Regions from separate parts of the Thiorhodovibrio frisius genome, predicted to be linked through region 2. Evidence: predicted binding sites of a transcription regulator. Region 2 holds the regulator's gene; the other holds the start of a gene.

Region 1 (4,419 bases), 130 kb from region 2:
ATGGCGATGCGCTCCAGCCCATAGGTAATCTCGCCGCTGACCGGGCGGCATTCCAGGCCGCCAACCTGCTGGAAGTAAGTGAACTGGGTGACTTCCATGCCGTTGAGCCAGACTTCCCAGCCCAGACCCCAGGCGCCCAGGGTGGGGGACTCCCAGTTGTCCTCGACAAAGCGGATATCGTGCACCAGTGGATCGATACCCAGGGTCTTCAGTGACTCGAGATAGAGTTCCTGGATATTCGGCGGCGAGGGCTTGAGCAGGACTTGATACTGATAATAATGCTGCAAGCGGTTGGGGTTCTCGCCATAGCGACCATCCGTCGGGCGGCGACTCGGCTGCACATAGGCCGCGCGCCAGGGCTCGGGGCCGATGGCGCGCAAGAAGGTGGCCGGGTGAAAGGTGCCAGCGCCCACTTCCATATCGTAAGGTTGCAGAATTACACAGCCGCGCTCGGCCCAGAATTGCTGCAATCTGAGTATCAAGTCCTGAAAATCCAGTACCCGAGAATCCAAAACAGAGGGGCTTGGCACGACAACCTCCAAACGAAACAGGGCCAACCGAAACCGATAAAGCGCGTCAGTATAAAGGCTCGTTGCCTATCGCGCGCTAGCTTGTAAATGGGGAAGTATTCACGGCGTCCCCCGTGGCCGTGACCCGGCCCAGAACGAGCCGAAATCTCAAAGGGTTTCGGTATATCATAGCTCCCTGGATGTTCTGGGTTAGATTCAGTCATGGTTAGTCCTTCGCATCATCAGCACGCGCGCGCCGCGTCCGAACCGCTTAATCCGCCTGGTAACGAAAGGGCCAATGAACGGATGAAGGCCATCGTCCGCACCACCCTGGTCGCGGCGATCTGCAATACCTTCCTCGCGATCGGCAAAATCCTCTGCGGCTGGCTTGGCAATTCCCATGCACTCATCGCCGACGGGGTGCATTCGGTGTCTGATCTGCTCTCTGACCTGCTGGTGTATTTCGCCGGACGTCATGCCGGGGAGGCGCCGGATGAAGAACATCCATACGGGCATCAGCGCTTCGAGACAGTCGCGACCCTGATCCTGGGTATCTTTCTGGCCGCAGTGGCGCTGGGCATTGCTTGGGACGCAGTCCAGCGATTGTTCGAGCCGGAACAACTCTTGCGGCCGGGCTGGCTGGCGCTTGCTGCGGCGGCTGTGTCGATTCTGGTCAATGAGGCCTTGTTCTGGTACACCCTGTTTTATGCCAAACGGGTGCGCTCGGATATGTTGCGCGCCAATGCCTGGCATCACCGCACTGATGCGATTTCTTCCGTCGTGGTGCTGATCGGCATTGCTGGCACCCTGGCAGGGTTGAATTACCTGGATGCCGTGGCCTCGGTGCTGGTGGCGGTGATGATCGCCAAGATCGCCTGGGATCTCGGCAATGAAGCGGTGGGCGAATTGGTCGATGCCGGGTTGGAGCCCGCCCGGGTGGGCGAAATCCGCGAGGCCATCACCGGCATTGCCGATGTGCGCGATCTGCACATGCTGCGCACCCGCACGCACGGTGGGCAGGCAAGCGCCGATGTGCATGTGCTGGTCGACCCATATATTAGTGTGTCGGAAGGGCACATGATCAGCGTGCTGGTCGAAAAGCGGCTCAAGGCCGGCTTTGACGAGATCAGCGAGGTGATCGTCCATATCGATCCTGAAGACGATGAAATTCGCCCGGTGCGTGCCGATCTGCCGCTGCGCGCCCAAGCCCTGCAAAAGCTCGAACAACTCTGCGCCGGGATTCCCGAATTCGCCGAGCGCCGGCGCGTGCTGTTGCATTACCTGCATGGTGCCCTGGAGGTGGAGATTCTGCTGCCGCTGACGTTGACAGCTGGCGCGGGCCATGACCCGGAAAAGCTTGCAAGTCGCATCCGTCATGCCATTGGCAAGGACCCGGTGTTTCGTCAGGCTCGGGTTTACTTTGGATGATCAGGATGATTGGTCAATTGTTGCACCAGGATCGTGCAATCTGTTGTGTTGGACGCACTAAAATGGTGCGAAGGTGGCGCCCGGCTGGCGCTCAGTCGGCGCCTGTCTGGCGGGCATGACGGCATTGTGTCTGGCCATGTTTGGCGGTGTTGGCTGCTGCGCGCGGGTGGCATGATCCCTGCTTTCCCTCGGGGCCAGCCGTTAGCGTTAGCTCATTTTATCGCCCGCCCTTCGGATCATTGCCGTGAAACAGTCGCTTTCACCCTCCGGGGTGGCCGGGACCATCAGCGTTGAAACGAATTTTCCGAGCCTGGCAGCGACCTTGCCGCTATCATGCTGACGCATTCTTTTGGGCTTCATGAAACCGCACCTGTCAGGGCGCGCGTTGGCATGGAGCCTCGCCTCGAAACCTACGCTCGCAGAACCACGGGAGAATTGCTAGATGTCTGCAAAGGTGCTGAAACTCATTAAAGACGAGGACGTAAAGTTCGTCGACCTGCGCTTCACCGACAGCCGGGGCAAGGAGCAGCACGTCTCGCTGCCCGCCGCCAAGGCCGATGAGGCGCTGTTCCAGGATGGCAAGATGTTCGACGGCTCCTCCATCGCCGGGTGGAAGGGCATTGAGGCCTCCGACATGGTGCTGATGCCAGAAGCCGACACGGCGGTGATGGACCCCTTCACCGACGAAAAAACCCTGATTATCCGTTGCGACATCCTCGAGCCCGCGACCATGCAGGGCTATGAGCGCGATCCGCGTTCGGTCGCTAAGCGCGCCGAGGCTTACTTGAAGTCTACCGGCATCGCCGATACTGCCTTCTTCGGCCCCGAGCCCGAGTTCTTTGTCCTCGACGACGTGCGCTGGGGCGCGAGCATCAGCGGCGCCTTCTACAAGGTCGACTCCGAAGAGGCCGTGTGGAACTCCGAGCGGGTGTTCGAGGACGGCAACATGGGTCACCGTCCGAGTGTGAAAGGTGGCTACTTTCCGGTGCCGCCTGTTGACTCCCTCCACGATCTGCGCTCCGCCATGTGTCTGGCAATGGAAGAAATGGGCCTGACGGTCGAAGTGCATCACCACGAGGTGGCCACCGCTGGTCAGTGCGAAATCGGCACTCAGTTCGCTACCCTGGTGCAGCGCGCCGACATGAACCAGATCCTGAAATACTGCGTGCAGAACGTGGCGCACTCCTACGGGAAGACGGCCACCTTCATGCCCAAGCCGCTGGTGGGCGATAACGGCAACGGCATGCACGTGCATCAATCTTTGGGCAAAGGCGGCAAGAATATCTTCAGTGGCGATAAGTACGCCGGCCTGTCGGAAGAGGCGCTTTACTACATCGGCGGCATCATCAAGCATGCCCGTGCGCTCAATGCCTTTACCAATGCCTCAACCAACTCCTACAAGCGTCTAGTGCCAGGCTTCGAGGCGCCGGTCATGCTGGCCTACTCGGCCAAGAACCGCTCGGCCTCGGTGCGTATCCCGCACGATGCTAACCCCAAGGCCGCGCGTATCGAGGTGCGCTTCCCGGACAGCACCGGCAACCCCTATCTGTCCTTTGCTGCCATGATGATGGCCGGCCTCGACGGCATCCAGAACAAGATCCACCCGGGCGAGGCCATGGACAAGGACCTCTACGACCTGCCGCCGGAAGAGGAAAAGACCATTCCGCAAGTGTGCTATTCGCTTGACCAGGCACTCGACGAACTCGACAAGGATCGCGAGTTCCTCACCGCTGGCGGCGTCTTCACCGACGACGTCATCGACGGCTATATCGCGCTCAAGATGCAGGAAGTCACACGCCTGCGCATGACCACTCATCCGGTGGAGTTCGATCTTTACTACAGCCTTTAATGGCAAGCGTTCGCGGGAAGTCGCCTCAGGCGGCCCCGCGATCCGTCATTGCAAGATCAGCCCGCGTGCCCCAACCGGCCGCGGGTTTTTTGTTGTCTACCCAGCGGACATGGACTTCCGGCTTGTTTTGGGCTGGGTAGCGGTCACGGGGGACGCCGTGAACCCTTCCATGGGGGCTTCCCGGCGGCATCCATGCCGCCGAGACCCCCGTGACCGCTACCCGGCCCAAAACAGCAAACGCATTTGCCAGCGCTATAGCCCACGGGTTTGGGCGTGGTGGTTCGCCGACGTTGTCGCGCCCCGGTATCTGCACTAAGATTCCGACTACCCAAACATTGCCGATGGGGCATCGCCATGTCGCCCATTTCCGAGATTGCCAAGCCCGAGATTGCCAAGCCCGAGATTTCCAAGCATTGTCGCGCTGATCGTATTGCTGTAGCGCAGGCGTTCTTTCAGAGCGCTAAGGTAACAACTCGCCTAGCCGCCGTGTTGCTCCTGAGCCTGCCGACATGGGCTGGTGCTGGAGCCTACAAGGGCATCGATGCCGATGGGCGCGTGATCTACTCCGATCAGCCGCTACCGAATGCCGAGCAGATCGCTTTGCCAGCCCGACCGTCGGGCGAAGATAAACCA
Region 2 (4,419 bases):
GCAGGGCAACGAGCGCGTCAAAATCACCATCACGCCAAAGGAATGACTCCCGGTTCGCACACTCAGGCCGCTCTGGCCTTGCAGGCCGAAGGTCTGGCCAAGAGCTATCGCCGTCGCAGGGTTGTCGATGGTGTTGATATCACCGTCAGGGCTGGTGAAGTTGTCGGTTTGCTCGGTCCCAACGGTGCCGGCAAGACCACCAGCTTCTACATGATCGTCGGTCTGGTGAGCGCTGATTCCGGGCGCATTTTGCTTGCCGGCGAGGATGTCACCCTCGCGCCCATGCACGCACGCGCCCGGCGCGGCCTGAGCTACCTGGCCCAGGAGCCATCCATCTTCCGCAAGCTGAGCGCAACAAACAACCTGATGGCGGTGCTCGAAACCCGCCCAGAACTCGACGACCACCAGCGCCGCCAGTATTGCGAGGCGCTGCTCGATGAGCTTGGCATTGCGCATATCGCCCAATCTCTGGCTCTCAGTTTGTCGGGAGGCGAGCGCCGCCGCCTGGAAATTGCCCGCGCACTTGCCGTCGAGCCGAAAGTCATGTTGCTTGACGAGCCCTTTGCCGGGGTCGACCCGATCGCAGTGGTCGACATTAAAAAAATTATCACCCATTTGAGCGAGCGCGGTATTGGCGTGCTGGTCACCGATCATAACGTGCGAGAAACCCTCGATATTTGTGATCGCGCCTACATCATCAGCGATGGGCAGGTGATTGCCGAAGGTGAGCCCTCGGCCTTGCTCAGCAACACCCAGGTGCGCGCGGTCTATCTTGGCGAGCATTTCCGGCTTTGACGCTCGGCTTTGCGTCGACTTGGCAAAGATCAGCTACAATCAAATTTGCCCTATGCAAATTTCATTCATTGTCCAAGCATCTGTCTATGCCCATCCCGCCGGAGTCCCGCTGCCCGCAGCAGTTCCGTTGAAGGCGTCGCGATGAAGCAGACCATTCAACTGCGCCTCGGCCAGCAGCTGACGATGACGCCGCAGCTGCAGCAAGCGATTAAGCTGCTGCAGCTCTCGACCCTGGATCTCCAGCAGGAAATCCAGCAGGCGCTTGAGTCCAACCTGATGCTCGAGAACGCCGATGACGACCTGCCGGAGCCAGGCACCCGCGAAGACCGCCTGAATCAGGATGAGGCCAGCGCGCAGCGTCTCGAAGAGGCGCGACTCGATAGCTCGTTGCGCCCCGAGCGCGACGGCATGCCCGACGAGTTGCCCACCGACAGCGAATGGACCGACACTTTCGCCGATACCTCCGACAGCTACGCGCCAAGCAGCGGTGCCCAATCCGGTGCTCAATCTGGCAGCCAGTCCGGCGACAGCAATGATTTCGACCTCTTCGCCCAGCGCTCGCGCCCGCAGACGCTGCATGACTACATCGACTGGCAGCTCAACCTGACCCGTTTCGGCGCGCGCGACCAAGCCGTTGCCGAGGCGCTGATCGACGCCATTGACGCCGACGGCTACCTGCATCTGGACCTGAGCGAATTGCCCGCGATTCTGAACGACCCGGAACTTGAGCCGGACGAGATTGAAGCCGTGCTCCATCGCATCCAGAGCTTCGATCCGCCGGGTCTCGCGGCACGCGACCTGCGCGAATGCCTGATCCTGCAACTGCGTCAGCTGACCGATCACCAGCCGCGACGCGACCATGCCCTGAGCATCTGCGAGCACCATTTCGATGCTCTGGGGCGCAACGATCTGGACGCCATGCGCCGTGGCACCAAGCTCAGCGACGATGACTTGGGCCAGGCACTGACGCTGATCCGCTCCCTGAACCCGCGCCCAGGGTCGGCCGTGACCGAGGTGCAACCGGAATACATCAAGCCCGACGTGCTGGTGCGCCGTCGCCACGGCCGCTGGACAGTGGAGCTTAACCCGGATACCACGCCGCGAATTCGCGTCAACGAGAGTTACAGGCAGCTCATTCGGCGTGCCGATAAGGCCGCCGACAATCAGTGCCTGAAATCCCATCTGCAAGAGGCGCAGTGGTTTATCAAAAGCCTGCTGAGTCGCAATGACACCGTGCTGCGGGTAGCGACCAAAATTGTCGAGCTGCAGCAGGACTTTTTCGATTTTGGCGAAGAGGCCATGCGCCCGCTGGTGCTGCGCGACATCGCCGAGACGCTGGAGCTGCATGAATCCACCGTCTCGCGCGTGACAACGCAGAAATACATGCACACCCCCAGGGGCACCTTCGAGTTCAAATATTTCTTTTCAAGTCACGTCAACACCACTTCAGGGGGTGAGTGTTCATCGACCGCCATCCGCGCCTTTATCCGCAAACTGGTCGCCGCAGAGACGCCTAATAAGCCTCTGAGTGACAACAAAATTGCCGAGGTTCTGTCGGATCAGGGCATCAAGGTGGCACGACGAACAGTCGCCAAATACCGCGAAGCCATGGGCATCCCGCCCTCGAACGAGCGCAAGCGGCTCGCATGACGCCAGAGGTTTTCATTACAGAGGGTTTTCATACCAGGGTTCTTTTGTGATGAAATTCCCCAGTCATTGCACCGGCCATCGCCGCGTTCGACCATTCAGGAGTCATAACCTATGCAAATCAAGCTCACCGGGCATCATGTCGACATTACCGAACCACTCAAAGACTATGTCGATAGTAAATTTTCCCGCCTGGAGCGCCATTTCGACCATGTCATCAACGCCAACGTCATCCTGAGTGTCGAGAAGCTCCGCCAGAAGGCGGAAGCCACCCTGCTCGTCAATGGCGCCAACGTTCATGCCGATGCGACGCACGAGGACATGTACGCCGCCATTGACGGGCTGATCGATAAGCTCGACCGTCAGGTGCTCAAGTACAAGGAAAAGCGCCAAAGTCATCGCGCGCCCGGTGCCAAAGTGGCCAGCGCCGAACTTGCCGCTACCGACGAGGCAGCATCGGAAGCGCTTGAGGAGGACTGAGGTCAAACGCATTGCTTGACCCGTTGTCCAAATAACGAACCTACCGACATCCTTCACTGATGACCCATACCGGAGCCGGTCATGCTGGCTCCGGTTTTTGTTTCGTCCACCGGAGAGCCAGCGCACATGTTTCCCCCGCAACTTATCGTCGAGCACCGGGTGCTCGCCGGGGCCAGCATCAGCAGTAAGAAGCGGCTGCTTGAAACCTTGGCCGAGCTGTTGGTTGGCGAGCAGCCCCAGCTCAGCCGCGAGGCGGTATTCGACCGCCTGCTCGAGCGCGAACGCCTCGGCAGCACCGGCCTCGGTCATGGCGTGGCGCTGCCCCATGCGCGCGTGGCGGAGATCACGGACGCCATTGGCGCTTTCATCCAGATCGCCGAGCCCGTCCCCTTCGATGCCATCGACGACCAACCGATTGACCTGGCCTTTGCGCTACTGGTGCCTGAGGGCGCCAACGAGACCCATCTGCAACTATTGGCCAAGCTGGCGGAACTCTTCAACCAGGATCATCTCCGACAGCGCCTGCGCAGCGCCGAGAGCCCACAGGCACTGCTCGACATTCTCACCCAGGCATCTCTGTCGGCATCCAACGGAGTCGCGTGAAAGCTATCGACTCCCTGCAGCGACTTGTCGACAGCCTGAGCAAGCCGCTCAAGCTGCGCTGGGTGCTTGAGCCTCCGCCAGAGCCCATTCCTCTCACTAATCCGCCCCAATCACCGCGCCAGCGGTTGGTGGGCTCCATGAACTGCATCCGCCCGAACCGGGTGCAAATTATCGGCCCGGCCGAATCCGCCTACTTAGGCGATCTGCACCCGGACGCCCGCGCCGACATGATGACGCGGGTTTTTACCGCCCAACCCATTGCGGTCATCTTCTCTGACGGGCTGGAACCTGACCCGGAATTTCGCGCACTTGCAGAGCGGGAACAGACGCCCCTGCTGGGCTCGGGCCTGAACGACCAGGACCTTGTCGAGCACCTGCAACATGTGCTGACCTACGCCTTTGCTGAGCGCATCACCTTGCATGGCGTCTTTCTCGAGGTGCTTGGCATGGGCGTGCTGCTGGTCGGCGACCCCGGCATCGGCAAGAGTGAACTGGCGCTTGAGCTGATCGCGCGCGGCCACCGACTGATCGCCGATGACGCGCCTGAATTCGCTCGGGTTGCGCCGGAGATCATTGAGGGACGCTGCCCGCCCCTGCTGCGCGATTTTCTCGAAGTGCGCGGCCTTGGTGTGCTCAATATTCGCGCCATGTTCGGCGAGAGCGCAGTGCGCGAGACAGACCACCTGAAACTGGTCATCAGCATGCGGATCTACAACAGCAGCGAACTGGCCGGCGTCGACCGCCTGCTCGGCAGCCTGTCCGCGCGCACCATTCTCGGCATCGCAGTGCCGGAAATCACCATTCCAGTGGCACCCGGGCGCAATCTCGCGGTGTTGCTCGAGACCGCCGTGCGCAGTCAAATTCTGCGCATTCGAGGCTATGATGCCGGAGCCG

What was found. The regulator sigma-54, encoded in region 2, starts transcription at its own class of promoters, with help from an activator protein. The targets are predictions, from matches to a motif close to TGGCANGNTNCNTGCTT.
Region 1: the regulator sigma-54 is predicted to act here: its motif matches at 2,105-2,121, upstream of glnA (glutamate--ammonia ligase).

What each region holds. Positions count from the first base shown of each region.
Region 1 covers NZ_CP121471.1:4,919,617-4,924,035, reverse strand. The annotation lists gene glyQ (glycine--tRNA ligase subunit alpha) at 1-530, opposite strand, end outside; gene Thiofri_RS22435 (cation diffusion facilitator family transporter) at 816-1,937, shown strand; gene glnA (glutamate--ammonia ligase) at 2,380-3,786, shown strand; gene Thiofri_RS22425 (DUF4124 domain-containing protein) at 4,141-4,419, shown strand, end outside.
Region 2 covers NZ_CP121471.1:5,049,585-5,054,003, reverse strand. The annotation lists gene lptA (lipopolysaccharide transport periplasmic protein LptA) at 1-46, shown strand, start outside; gene lptB (LPS export ABC transporter ATP-binding protein) at 43-795, shown strand; gene Thiofri_RS23030 (RNA polymerase factor sigma-54) at 937-2,445, shown strand; gene hpf (ribosome hibernation-promoting factor, HPF/YfiA family) at 2,557-2,922, shown strand; gene ptsN (PTS IIA-like nitrogen regulatory protein PtsN) at 3,049-3,525, shown strand; gene hprK (HPr(Ser) kinase/phosphatase) at 3,522-4,419, shown strand, end outside.